DNA from 3 places in the Streptomyces sp. NBC_00986 genome. Region 1 is predicted to be linked to each of the others. Evidence: riboswitches for the same ligand, from Rfam matches in the RefSeq annotation. Region 1 holds a riboswitch; each other region holds the start of a gene.

Region 1 (4,242 bases):
CTGGGAGCGGTAGACACGGGCCGCCGTCTGCTCGCCGAGCAGCTTGAGCCTGGTCGCGGTGGAGAACCGGTCCCGGTCCTTCACGGCCATGTCCCGCCTCCCCTTCACACGTGCGTACGTCCCCGCACACGGTACGGGACCGGGTGCGGGGACGTACGTACGACTGGCTAAGGATTGACCCGGTGGATCGCTGGGGGTCAGCCCTTGAAGCGCGGGAAGGCGCTGCGGCCCGCGTACTCGGCCGCGTCGTCGAGGATCTCCTCGATGCGGAGCAGCTGGTTGTACTTGGCGACGCGGTCCGAGCGGGCCGGGGCGCCGGTCTTGATCTGGCCGCAGTTCACCGCGACGGCGAGGTCGGCGATGGTGGTGTCCTCGGTCTCGCCGGAGCGGTGGGACATCATGCACTTGAAGCCGTTGCGCTGGGCCATCTCGACGGCGTCCAGGGTCTCGGTCAGCGAGCCGATCTGGTTCACCTTGACGAGCAGGGCGTTGGCGGTGCCCTCCTCGATGCCGCGGGCGAGGCGCTCCGGGTTGGTGACGAAGAGGTCGTCGCCGACGATCTGGACCTTGTCGCCGATGCGGTCGGTGATGACCTTCCAGCCGGCCCAGTCGTCCTCGTACAGCGGGTCCTCGATGGAGACGAGCGGGTACGCGGAGACGAGCTCCTCGTAGTACTCGGTCATCTCGGCGGCCGAGCGGGACTTGCCCTCGAACTCGTACTTGCCGTCCTTGTAGAACTCGGACGCGGCGACGTCGAGCGCGAGCCCGATCTGCTCGCCGGGGATGTAACCGGCCTGCTTGATGGCCTCGATGATGAGGTCGAGGGCGGCGCGGTTGGACTCCAGGTTCGGGGCGAAGCCGCCCTCGTCGCCGAGGCCGGTGGACAGGCCCTTGGTCTTCAGCACCTTCTTGAGGGTGTGGTAGACCTCGGCGCCCCAGCGCAGCGCCTCGGAGAAGGACTCCGCGCCGATCGGGGCGATCATGAACTCCTGGATGTCCACGTTCGAGTCGGCGTGCGAGCCGCCGTTCAGGATGTTCATCATCGGAACGGGCAGCAGGTGCGCGTTCGGGCCGCCGAGGTAGCGGAAGAGGGGGAGGTCGCTGGCCTCGGACGCGGCGTGCGCGACGGCGAGGGAGACGCCGAGGATGGCGTTGGCGCCGAGCGAGCCCTTGTTGTCGGTGGCGTCCAGGTCGAACATCGCCTGGTCGATCAGGCGCTGCTCGGTGGCGTCGTAGCCGACGAGCTCCGGGCCGATCTGCTCGATGACGGCGAGGACGGCCTTCTCGACGCCCTTGCCGCCGTAGCGGTTGGGGTCACCGTCACGCAGCTCGATGGCCTCGAAGGCACCCGTGGAGGCGCCGGACGGAACGGCGGCACGACCCGTGCTGCCGTCGTCGAGGCCGACCTCGACCTCGACCGTGGGGTTGCCTCGGGAGTCCAGGATTTCCCGGGCTACGACGACGTCGATGGACGGCACGAGCATCTCCTTCTTGGGATCTGACGCGGCTACGGCAACACCGCAGCGGCTCTGCGAGACGAGCCTAACCGGCTCGGGGCGATTGGCCATCCGGTCGGCCGCCTGATGGACAGAACCGAGAGTAAATTGTTTCCGAACGGAACAAAGAGTTCGGCAAAAGTGCGGGAACACGGGCGGGGACGCAAAAAAGCCCCGCCCCGGTGCGTACGGGGGAACACGCACCGGAGCGGGGAGCCCGTGGGGGACGGGGGTGGCCCTCACGGGGTCTCCATCATGGACACCACGGATGTGAGGGCGCTGTGGTTCAGCTACGAGCCGCGTAGGTCACTTCAGGTGGAGCTGCTGGCCCGGGAAGATGAAGTCGGCGTCGTCGATGATGTCCTTGTTCAGCTTGAACAGCTGCTGCCAGCCGCCCTTCACCTTGTGCTTCTCGGCGATGGAGCTGAGGGTGTCGCCCTTGACGACCTTGTACTCGCCGTCACCCTTCTTGACCTTCTTGCCGGTCGGGGTGGTGACGGTCTTCTTGGCGGCCGGGCGCTCGGCGGAGCGGGAGGCGGTGGTGTCGCTCGTGGAGCGGTCGCTGGTGGAGCCGCTGCTCGAGGAGGAGCTGTTGCCGCTGGAGCTGGAGGAGCTGCCGCCGGAGTAGGAGGCGCCCGACAGGCCGGTGCCGCAGTTGGGCCAGGCGCCCTTGCCCTGGGCGGCGAGAACCTTCTCCGCCACGGCGATCTGCTGGGACTTGGAGGCCTGGTTCGCGGTGGAGGCGTAGGCGGTGCCGCCGTACGCGGCCCACGTCGAGGCGGAGAACTGCAGACCGCCGTAGTAGCCGTTACCGGTGTTGATGGACCAGTTGCCGCCGGACTCGCAGCTGGCGACCGTGTCCCACTCGGACGCGGTGGCGGCGGAGGCGCTGCCCGTCGCCATGAGCGGGGCGGCTATCGCGACACCGGTGACGCCGGCGAGCGTGGCGACGCGGGTGGCCTTGGACGGACGACGGTGCTTGCCCTTGCTGGAAAACAGCATGGAAAATCCCAATCCCCTCACCGACGCCTGCGAGGTGAGCTGTCGGGTTCGGGCCGTGTGAGTTGCCCGGCCGCACACCTCTCGGTGCGCGACTTCACCCCAAGCCGGTTCCGGTCGTCTCTCAACTCCCGGGCCCGGCGCTTACCTTGGGTCCCCCGCTCCTGCCTACGGCGCTTTACGCGACGACTGTTCCCGGAGGCCGCTGGCAGGACTCGGCGTTGCGGCAACCGGACGCTCGTGGTGACGAGCGGCCTTGACCGTAGACACGGAATCCACGGAATTCCAAAGACGATCAGGCCTTCTGAGACTCATCCCACACTTTGATCAAACCGGACATTCCCGAGCGAAGCGTGACGTGAACTCCCGCTGCCCTCTTGCTACTTTTCGTCCACTTCCGTACCGACGTCCAAGGTCTGACCGGCGGCGATCTGGGTCGGATCGGCGCCTATCACCTTTTTGTTCTCGGCGTAGAGCGCGCGCCATCCGCCGTCGTAGCCAAGGGAGTCGGCGATGGACGCGAGGGAGTCGCCGGCGCGGACGGTGTAGGTCTGCGGCGACACGCTTTCCTCGGCACTGGCGCCGCGATGCTTGCCGGCACTCTGCCGAGTGCCCTGCTGCTCGCCCTGCTGGTCGTCGGAATCGCCGAGCGCGCCCGTGTCGACGAGGCTCCACTTGCCCACCGCCTGGGCCGAGTTGTCCGTTTCGTCGATTTTCGGGGAGGCGGCGGCCGAGTCGTTGCCGGCCGCGGGAGTGGTGGACTTGTCGGACTTGCTGGAGTTGTCCGTCGCGGTCGGTGAGGGACTGTCGGTCGACGAGTCGCCGCCGGACGCGTCGGACGAAGTCGAGTCCGTGGTGCCGGAGTCGGACAAGCCGGAGGAAGCGGACGAGTCGGATGAACCGGAGTCGGAGTCGGAACCGGAGCCGGAGTCGGAGTCGGAACCGGAGCCGGAGTCGGAGGAGTCGGCCGGGGTGGCCGACGGGGAGTCACTCGCGAGGCCGGTGTCGACGTCCGTCGAACCCGAGGTGGTGGTGAGCCCGGAGAGCAGCGCGCAGGTGGTCCAGGCGGAGGTGCCCTTGTCGGCGAGGATCTTCTCGGCGACGGCTATCTGCTGGGAGCGGCTGGCCAGGTCGGCGCTGGGCGCATAGTCGGGGCCGCCGTACTTGTCCCATTCGTCCTGGGTCATCTGCAGGCCGCCGTAGTAGCCGTTGCCGTCGTTCATGCTCCAGGAGCCGCCGCTCTCGCAGTTGGCCACCTTGTCCCAGGTGGTGCCGTCGGCGGCGTTCGCGGCGGCGGCCCCGAGGAGGGGGATGGCGATGGCGGAGCCGGTCACCCCGGCCGCGACGAGGAGAGCCGGAGCCTGGCGGGGGCGACGGTGACGACCGTTCCCGGAGAGCATGCGGAGGCCTTTCGCGTGACAGCGGGGGGACCGCGCGGCGGGTGGGGCAAGGGGTGGTGCGGGGCGCCGCGCTGGTAGGTGAACGTATCCACAGTCGATCACTTGTCACAAGTTAATGCCACGGAGATCACGTGAAGATCACAGAGTTGAAGAACTGTCACTTTCGGGTTTAGGGGTCCGGACTGCCTGTTCAACGGCGCCCCGGACCGCCTGTTCAACGGCGTTCCGGGGTGAACTCCACGGGGAGGGTGCGCAGTCCGCGCATGATGAGGCCGCCGCGCCAGCGCAAGTCGGCCGGATCTCCGGCGAGTTGCAGGTCGGGGAGGCGGGTGAGGAGGGTGGCCAGC
Region 2 (4,242 bases), 2.8 Mb from region 1:
CCCCCATCATAACGTCATGTACGTCCTGTACATTTCTTACAGATGCCGAAGGAGGGGTACCCATGACCCGACCGTCCGCCCGTCACGTCCTGCCCGAGTTCACCGAGCGCACCAGCGCCGGCCACCGGACCCTCGACCCGTACTCGAAGCTGCTGGAGGAGCGGATCGTCTTCCTCGGGACGCCGATCGACGACATCTCGGCGAACGACGTGATGGCCCAGTTCATGCACCTCGAGTACCAGGCACCGGACCGGGACATCTCGCTGTACATCAACTCGCCCGGCGGATCGTTCAGCGCGATGTCGGCGATCTACGACACGTTGCGGTTCGTCACGTGTGACGTGGAGACGACCTGCCTCGGCCAGGCCGGCACCTCCGCGGCGGTGCTGCTGGCGGCGGGCACCCCGGGCAAGCGGTCCGCGCTGCCGGGTGCGCGAGTGGTGCTCCGCCAGCCCTCGCTCCCCGAGCCGATCCAGGGTCAGGCGAGTGATCTCGCCATCCAGGCCGAGGAGTTGGCGCGTACGCGGGTCCAACTGGAGGAACTGCTGGCCCTGCACACGGGCCGGACGGTGGCGCAGGTGAGCGCGGACATCGAGCGGGACCGGATCATGGATGCCCAACAGGCCCTGGAATACGGGTTGGTGGACCGGATCGTGGCCACCCGCAAGACCTCGCTCACCGAGCCGGGCGGGGAGTGAGCCGACGATGCTGCCGCCGGAACTGCCGCCGCTGCCCGCACTGACGCGCGCCGAGGGCGAGTTGATCGACCGTTACCTGGATGTGGCCGACCTGCTGGGCCGTATCAACCCGGCGCACAACGGTGACACGTACCGTGGCCTGAGGGCCGCTCAGGCGCTCGTGGCCAAGGCCGCCGAGCTCCGGGACGCGCTGGCGCTGATGCACCAGCGGGGCGAGACCGAGCTGCACGCCCCCACGCTGGCGCGGGCGCTGCGCGTGCTGGACGGGGAGCGCCGCACGGCGCGCGTCACCCTGCCCTCGCCCTCCGACAGTTGACGGACCCGAAGCTGTCCCGAACGACGTCGAAACGAGCCGAACGACGTACCCCCGATCGGCGTAGTCGCGACTCCGTCCATACGGCCGTCCGGGTTGCGCAACACGCGTAGCCCGAGGCCCGGATGAACTGTTCCGGCGCTGGTCCGAGCGTCACACCCCCCTCGACACTCCCTCGAACACCGTTGCGTTCAGCCGAACGGGTGAGTGGTGAGTAACCCCACAAATCCCCGGTTCCGTTGGGCTTTTCGGACATTCATAGGTGAAGATCCCTGTCTGACGACAAGACCCCGCCACAGCGGCGGGGCGATCCGGGCGGACGCCGAGTCCTGCCGCCGCCCGGATGACAGGTCGACAGGATTGCATCGGCAGGAGTGGAGGACCCAGGCACGACGGGTCGCCGGGACGGTCACGCCATGACCGGGTCGAGCAGCCCTTGGGGTGAAGCCGCGTCAGCGGCCGGGCAACTTCGCCAGCCCGAATCCGACAGGTCATCCTTCACAGGCGGCTGACGAAGGGTTGCGCATGACTGCGCTCAATCGTGTCCCGTCGCTGATGGTCAGGGCCGGTACGGCCTCGGCCTTCGCCATCGCCGCCGTGGGCGGCTCCGTCGTGATACCGGGCGTCGCATCCGACGCCGCGGCCGCGACACCCGCGACGAAGGCACTCCAGGTCGCGGCGTCCAAGAAGGGCGCCCCGTACAGGTACGGGGCCACCGGACCGGGCCGCTTCGACTGCTCCGGGCTCACGCTGTACTCGTACAAGAAGGCGGGCAAGAAACTGCCCCGTACGGCGGCCCAGCAGTACAACAAGACCCACCACATCTCGGCCAAGAGCCGCAAGGCCGGGGACCTCGTCTTCTTCCACTCGGGCTCCAGCGTCTACCACGTCGGCATCTACGCCGGCAAGGGAAAGATCTGGCACGCCCCGAAGACCGGGGACGTGGTGAGGCTGCAGAAGATCTGGACCAAGAGCGTCTGGTACGGCCGGGTCAGCTAGGCCTGTCCGAATCTCCCGAGGGGGTGGCGGCCACCTGACAGGCCACCACCCCCTCGGGTGTCCAGGGACGTTCACCACACTGTTCTACGGCTCCTGCTGACCCGCGGCGGTCACCGGCCGGGCCGGTACCGTCCAGGGCACCTCGATGGAGACCGTCTTGCCGCCCTCCAGGGTGGGCCGGACCTTGAGTTTGCCGCCGCACTCCGCGGTCAGCCAGCGGATGATCACCATGCCCCGGCCGTTGTCCTGCTGGACGGCGGCCGGCAGGCGTTTCGGGAACCGGGGGTGGCTGTCGGTGACCCCGATGCGCAGCCGTTCGTCACGCTCCAGCTGGATGTCCACCGTGAAGGTGGGTGACTGCCCGAAGGTGTGTTGTACGGCGTTGGTGGCGAGTTCGGAGACGATCAGGCGGATGGTGTCGGCGACCTCCGTGTCCGCCGGAAGTCCCCATTCCACCAGGGTCCCGACGACATAGGTGCGGGCGGTGGAGACCGAGGCGGGATCGCTCGGCAGAGTGACGGATGCTTCCAGATGGTCTGCCATGGCGCGGTCGTCCCTTTCCCGCGGGACCGGTGTCCGACACGGAGCGGATGGTTCGAGTACGGTCCCGGACTGGTGCTTCTTCGCCAGACTGCCATTACCGCGTCGGTAACGGTGGCGATCCACCAAGATATGCATATATCTGTCGCTCGAAGCGGTGAACTCTGCGACCCCAGACCGTATTTGGGCGGCTCGGAAGGAGTAAGGAGAAACCCATGCAGTACGGTCCCGCGGTGCGCCGCCGGAAACTGGGCGCCGAACTCCGCGCGTTGCGTGCGGAGGCGGGGCTCACCAGCGGTGAGGCGGCCCGGCTGGTCGGCTGGCACCAGTCGAAGGTGAGCCGCATCGAGACCGGCGCGAGTGGCGTGAAAGCGCCCGACGTCCGGTTACTCCTGGACGCCTACCAGGTCGGCGACCCACAACTTCGGGACATGCTCCTCGTGTTGGCCGGCTCCGACGACGGCGGCGGCCGCCACCACTGGTGGCACGCCTATCGCGGTGTACTGCCGCCCGCCTACCGGGACTTCATCAGCCTGGAGTCCCAGGCCAGCACACTCCGCACCCTGGAGACCTCGGTGGTCCCCGGCCTGCTGCAGACGCCCGAGTACGCCCGTGCGGTGACCCGGGCCGCCGTGGGAGGCCTCGACAACGACGGCCCCGAGCGGCTCGACGCGCTGGTGCAGGTGCGGTTGGCCAGGCAGGACGTGCTGCGCGCGGATCCGCCGCTGGCCCTGAGCGTGGTCCTCGACGAGGCGGTGCTGCGGCGCGAGGTCGGCGGGCCGGGGGTGATGGCACGTCAGCTGGACCGGCTCGTGGAGGCGGCCGAGCTGCCCCAAGTGAGGCTTCAGGTACTGCCGTTCGCCGCAGGAGCACACATCGGCATCACCGGACCTTTCGTTATCTTCTCCTTTCCGAGCACTTCTGATCTGGACGTGGTTGTTCTAGACCACTTGACGAGTAGCCTCTACCTCGAACGGAAAGAAGACCTAGAGGCCTACAGCGAGGCCTTCAACACCCTTCAGTTCCACGCCCTTTCGCCCGAGGATTCGTCGGATTACATCGCCGGGATAGGTGACGGCGCGTAAGGAGGCACCATGTCTGCACTGCCTCGGAACGTACCTTCCAGTTCTGAACTGTCCGGTGTGCGGTGGCTGCGCAGCAGCTACAGCACGGGAGCGAACAACTGCGTCGAGGCGGCTCGTCCGCGCTCAGGCCCCCGCGCGGGGCTGCTCGCCGTACGCGACTCGAAGGACCCGCAAGGACCCGCCCTGCTGTTCTCCCCCGAGAGCTGGACGGGTTTCCTCAGCGCGTTCCACTGATCGCTTCCCCCGTCATCAGCGACGCACGACCGTGTCACGCCGACTCATGGTCGCGTCTCGCCGATCACACGTACAGCGCGTTCGATCTCGGCCCCGGAGAGGTCCGCTCGGGCAGTCAGCCTGAGCCGTGAGATGCCGTCGGGCACGGAAGGAGGACGGAAGCAGCCCACGGCCAGCCCTGCCGTACGGCAGTCGGCCGCCCATTGCACGGCCGCCTCCGGGGACGGCGCACGCACCGAGACCACGGCGGCGTCCGGACGTACCGCTTCCAGACCCGCGGCGGTCAGCCGTGCGTGCAGGTCACCCGCCACGGCGCGGGCCCGGGCAGCCCGCTCGGGCTCGCGCCGCAGCAGGGTGAGCGCGGCCAGCGCCG
Region 3 (4,242 bases), 1.8 Mb from region 1:
GGCTGCGCCGCACGATGCACCCGGTCCACTGAACCCGAGGGGTCCCTCATGCGCATCCGTACGTCCTTCCCTCACGAGACGACCCACGAGGACCTCCGTATCCCGCTGCCCGACGGGACACGCCTCTACGCGCGCGTGTGGCGCCCGGTGACGGACGAACCCGTCCCCGCGCTCCTCGAATACCTCCCGTACCGCCTGACCGACTGGACCGCGCCCCGGGACGCCCAGCGCCACCCCTGGTACGCGGGCCACGGCTACGCCTCCGTCCGGGTCGATGTGCGCGGGCACGGCAACAGTGAGGGTGCCCCCGGCGACGAGTACGACGCCCAGGAACTCGCCGACGGCGTGGAGGTCGTCAACTGGCTTGCCGCGCAGCCCTGGTGCACCGGCAAGGTCGGCATGTTCGGCATCTCCTGGGGCGGCTTCAACTCCCTCCAGATCGTGGCCCTCGCGCCGGAGCCGTTGAAGGCGATCGTCACGGTCTGCTCGACGGACGACCGCTACGACAACGACGTGCACTACATGGGCGGTTCGGCCCTCGCCGTCGACCTGCACGCCTGGGCGGCCACCATGCTCGCCTTCGTCGCCCGCCCGCCGGACCCCGAGTACGCGGGCCTGATCTGGCGCGACATGTGGCTCAAGCGCCTCGAACAGATCGACCCGTTCATCCACACCTGGCTCGCCCACCAGCTCCGCGACGACTACTGGAAGCACGGCAGCGTCTGCGAGGACTACGGCGCGATCGGCGCGGCCGTCCTCGCGGTGGGCGGCTGGCACGACCCGTACCGCGACACGGTGTTGCGGCTGGTCGAACACCTCCCGCCGGACCGCGTACGCGGCCTGATCGGCCCCTGGTCGCACCAGTACCCGGACCGCGGCCTGCCGCCGGGCCCCGCGATCGGCTTCCTCCAGGAGACTCTCCGCTGGTGGGACCACTGGCTGAAGGGCGAGGACACCGGCGTCACGGCCGACCCGCTCCTACGGGCCTACGTCAGCGACTCGCACCCACCGGCCACGGTCTACGACACCCTCCCGGGCCGTTGGGTCGGGGAACCCGCGTGGCCCTCGCCGCACGTGAAGACGACGACGTACGGCCTCCGGGGTGCGCCCGTGATCGTCCGCTCCCCCATGCACACCGGTGTGGACGCGGGCCGTTTCTTCCCTTTCGGGAACGACGCCGATCTGCCGCCGGACCAGCGGGACGAGGACGCGCGGTCGGCGTGCTTCGAGTTCGAGGTACCGGCCGAGACGTGGGTGCTGGGGCGGCCGAGGGTACGGCTGCGGCTGACCTGCGAGGTGCCGCGCGGGCAGGTGATCGCCCGGCTGTGCGATGTCGCCCCGGACGGCGCCTCGACCCTCGTCACCCGGGGTGTGCTGAACCTGTCGGCGCGGCACGGGCGGGACCGGGCGGTGCCGTGGACGCCGGGCACCACCGAGGACGTGACCTTCGAGCTGAACGGCATCGGGCACGCGTTCCCGCCCGGGCACCGCATCCGGCTCGCGGTGTCGTCGGCGTACTGGCCGTGGATCTGGCCGCAGCCGGAGTCCGCGGCGGGGTTCACGTTGGACCCGGAGGGGAGTGCGCTCGAACTCCCGGTCCGGGAGCAGGAGTTGGACGAGGGTATTCGTTTCGACGAACCCGAGGAAGCCGAGCCGCTCGGGGTCAACTACCCGGCGACCCTTGACGAACCGCGGCCCGAGAGGCTGGTCGTACGGGACGTCGCGAAGGGCGAGTGGCGGCTGGAGGTGGACCCCCGGTACGGCGGCACGCGCGTGTATCCGGACGGGCTGGAGTTCACCGAGGACGCGTTGGAGACGTACACGATCGACGAGTCGGATCCGCTGTCCGCCCGCACCCTCTCGGAGTGGTCGATCCGGCTGCACCGGCCGGAGCTGGGGTGGGACACGAGCGTGCGTACACGGTCGGAGATTACTTGCGACGAAACGGACTTTCTTACCTCAAATGAGGTGATCTGCACCGAGGGTGGAGAAGCGATCTTCCACCGCACTTGGGAGAAAAGGATTCCGAGAACTGCCAGTTGAGGGCGAATGCCCGATTTGCCGTTCTTAATCCTCCCGTGAGTTGGGTCACGCGTTTCTGTGCGTGACCTGTGTCCTGGTCTGCCCGCGTTTTCCCTTACGGCATTTGACAGTTGACCCTTGGCTCGCGCAAAGGATCAAGTGCCCCATACGCCTCAGACCAAGGTCAATAGGGGTTAGGTGTGATTCCGCCACTTGTTCCGGACATGTGCTCTCGCATAGTTTCCCGGCCTGTCGAGCGGAACGCCGAATCCTGCCGCCGCCCGGCATCCCAGTCACGAACTTCTCGCACGGCAGGAGCGGGGGAACCAGGTAAGTCGCCGGGCCGGTCGTTCTGACCGGAACGGCTTGGGGTTAAGTCACGTCCGCAAGGACTTGGCCGGGCACCTCCCAGCCCGAACCCGACAGCTCACCTCGCAGGCGACGGAGAGGAACCTCGTCATGCCTGCAACCGCTCAGTCCCGCCGCGCCCGCCTCGTCCGCCGTGTCGTCATCGCCGGCACCGGTGCCGCGATCCTCGCGCTGCCTGTCGTCGGTGCGACCACCGCGTCCGCGGCCACCACGTCGACCACCGCCGCCTCGACCACGCTTGCCGGGTACCCCAACACCCTTGACGGGTGGATCCGGGAGTCGCTCGCGATCATGGCGCAGAAGGGGATTCCGGGTACGTACAACGGGATCTACCGGAACGTGATCCGTGAGTCTTCCGGGAACCAGTACGCGATCAACAACTGGGACTCCAACGCGGCGGCCGGTACGCCGTCGAAGGGGCTTCTCCAGGTCATCGACCCGACGTTCAACGCGTATCACGTTGCCGGGACTTCGTACGACCCGTATGACCCGGTCGCTAACATCACCGCCGCCTGCAATTACGCGGCGGCCGTGTATGGCTCCATCGACAACGTGTACGGGGCTTACTAGAAACTGCTGGATCAGCCACGACTGGTTGTGTTTTGAGTGACACCGCCGTCGTGGCTGGTCGCGCCCGCGCGGCGGAGCCGCAAATAGACACAGCCCCGCGCCCCTGAATGCGCCCCTTCGGGGCCATTCAGAATCTCAGCTGAAGAGTCTTTCAAGTACCAGCGCGATGCCGTCGTCCTCGTTCGACGACGTCACCTCGTCGGCCACCGCCTTGAGTTCGGGGTGGGCGTTGGCCATCGCGACGCCGTGGGCTGCCCAGTCGAACATCGGGATGTCGTTCGGCATGTCGCCGAAGGCGATGGTCTCGGACGGGGTCAGGCCCAAGTGGCGGGCGGCGAGAGCCAGTCCCGTTGCCTTGGTGATGCCGAGTGGCTGGAGTTCGACGGTGCCGGGGCCCGACATGGTGACCGAGGCCAGGGAACCGACCACCGAGCGCGCCGTGGACGCCAACTCGTCGTCCTCCAGGGCGGGGTGACGGAGCAACACCTTGCTGATGGGTTCGCACCAGAGGTCGTCCCGCTTGCCCACCCGTACCGCGGGGAGCGTGGGGTGCGGCATCAGGTAGCCGGGCTCGATCAGCGTCAGGCCGTCCACGCCGTCCTGGTCCACCGCCGCGTACACCTGGCCCACTTCCGCCTCGATCTTGCCGAGCGCGGTCTCCGCCAACTCCCGGTCCAGGGTGACCGACCAGAGCAGACGGTCCGCGCCGGCGTCGTACAACTGCGCGCCCTGTCCGCACACCGCGAGCCCTCTGGAGCCGAGGTCTTCGAGCAACGGGCGCACCCTCGGGGCCGGCCTGCCGGTGACGACGAGGTGCCGGGCGCCGGCCGCCGTCACCCTCGCGAGTGCGATGCGGGACCGGTCGGAGAGTGTGTCGTCGCCGCGCAGCAGCGTCCCGTCCAGGTCGGTGGCGATCAGTGCATATGCGAGGGGTGCGGCCATGATCAGAGAATACGGATGGAACGCCCCACCGACTCGACACGAACCGGACGGCTGCTGCCTTCACATGCGTTGACCCGTGTTCCGGTTGGTTTGACAATTACGACCGTTATGCCGACTCCCGTACCACCAGTTCCGTAGGCAGAATCACGCCCGCCGTGTCCTCCCCGGCGATCTGGGCCAACAGCATGCGGACCATCTCGGCGCTGATGCGGTCGTAGGGCTGTCGCATGGTCGTCAGGGCCGGGGTGATGGACGTGGCCGCCGCCGAGTCGTCGAAGCCTCCGACAGCGATGTCATCCGGGACCGAACGGCCGGACTGCTGAAGGGTGTTGACCACGC

What was found. Region 1 has a riboswitch for cyclic di-AMP ahead of OG504_RS31530 (transglycosylase family protein). Riboswitches for the same ligand answer to the same signal wherever they lie in the genome.
Region 2: linked by a shared signal. The riboswitch ahead of OG504_RS44205 (C40 family peptidase) and the one ahead of OG504_RS31530 (transglycosylase family protein) in region 1 are both predicted to bind cyclic di-AMP.
Region 3: linked by a shared signal. The riboswitch ahead of OG504_RS23245 (transglycosylase SLT domain-containing protein) and the one ahead of OG504_RS31530 (transglycosylase family protein) in region 1 are both predicted to bind cyclic di-AMP.

The regions. Positions count from the first base shown of each region.
Region 1 covers NZ_CP108733.1:7,039,770-7,044,011, reverse strand. Annotated here, with positions in the region: gene OG504_RS31540 (septum formation initiator family protein) at 1-90, opposite strand, end outside; gene eno (phosphopyruvate hydratase) at 198-1,484, opposite strand; gene OG504_RS31530 (transglycosylase family protein) at 1,803-2,498, opposite strand; cyclic di-AMP (ydaO/yuaA leader) riboswitch at 2,508-2,681, opposite strand; gene OG504_RS31525 (transglycosylase family protein) at 2,876-3,895, opposite strand; gene OG504_RS31520 (cytochrome P450) at 4,110-4,242, opposite strand, start outside.
Region 2 covers NZ_CP108733.1:9,857,582-9,861,823, reverse strand. Annotated here, with positions in the region: gene OG504_RS44215 (ATP-dependent Clp protease proteolytic subunit) at 63-698, shown strand; gene OG504_RS44210 (hypothetical protein) at 706-1,014, shown strand; cyclic di-AMP (ydaO/yuaA leader) riboswitch at 1,354-1,533, shown strand; gene OG504_RS44205 (C40 family peptidase) at 1,537-2,010, shown strand; gene OG504_RS44200 (ATP-binding protein) at 2,095-2,553, opposite strand; gene OG504_RS44195 (helix-turn-helix domain-containing protein) at 2,766-3,635, shown strand; gene OG504_RS44190 (DUF397 domain-containing protein) at 3,645-3,869, shown strand; gene OG504_RS44185 (8-amino-7-oxononanoate synthase) at 3,914-4,242, opposite strand, start outside.
Region 3 covers NZ_CP108733.1:5,283,019-5,287,260, forward strand. Annotated here, with positions in the region: gene OG504_RS23235 (peptide MFS transporter) at 1-32, shown strand, start outside; gene OG504_RS23240 (CocE/NonD family hydrolase) at 49-2,043, shown strand; cyclic di-AMP (ydaO/yuaA leader) riboswitch at 2,275-2,476, shown strand; gene OG504_RS23245 (transglycosylase SLT domain-containing protein) at 2,482-2,961, shown strand; gene OG504_RS23250 (HAD family hydrolase) at 3,097-3,903, opposite strand; gene OG504_RS23255 (LacI family DNA-binding transcriptional regulator) at 4,010-4,242, opposite strand, start outside.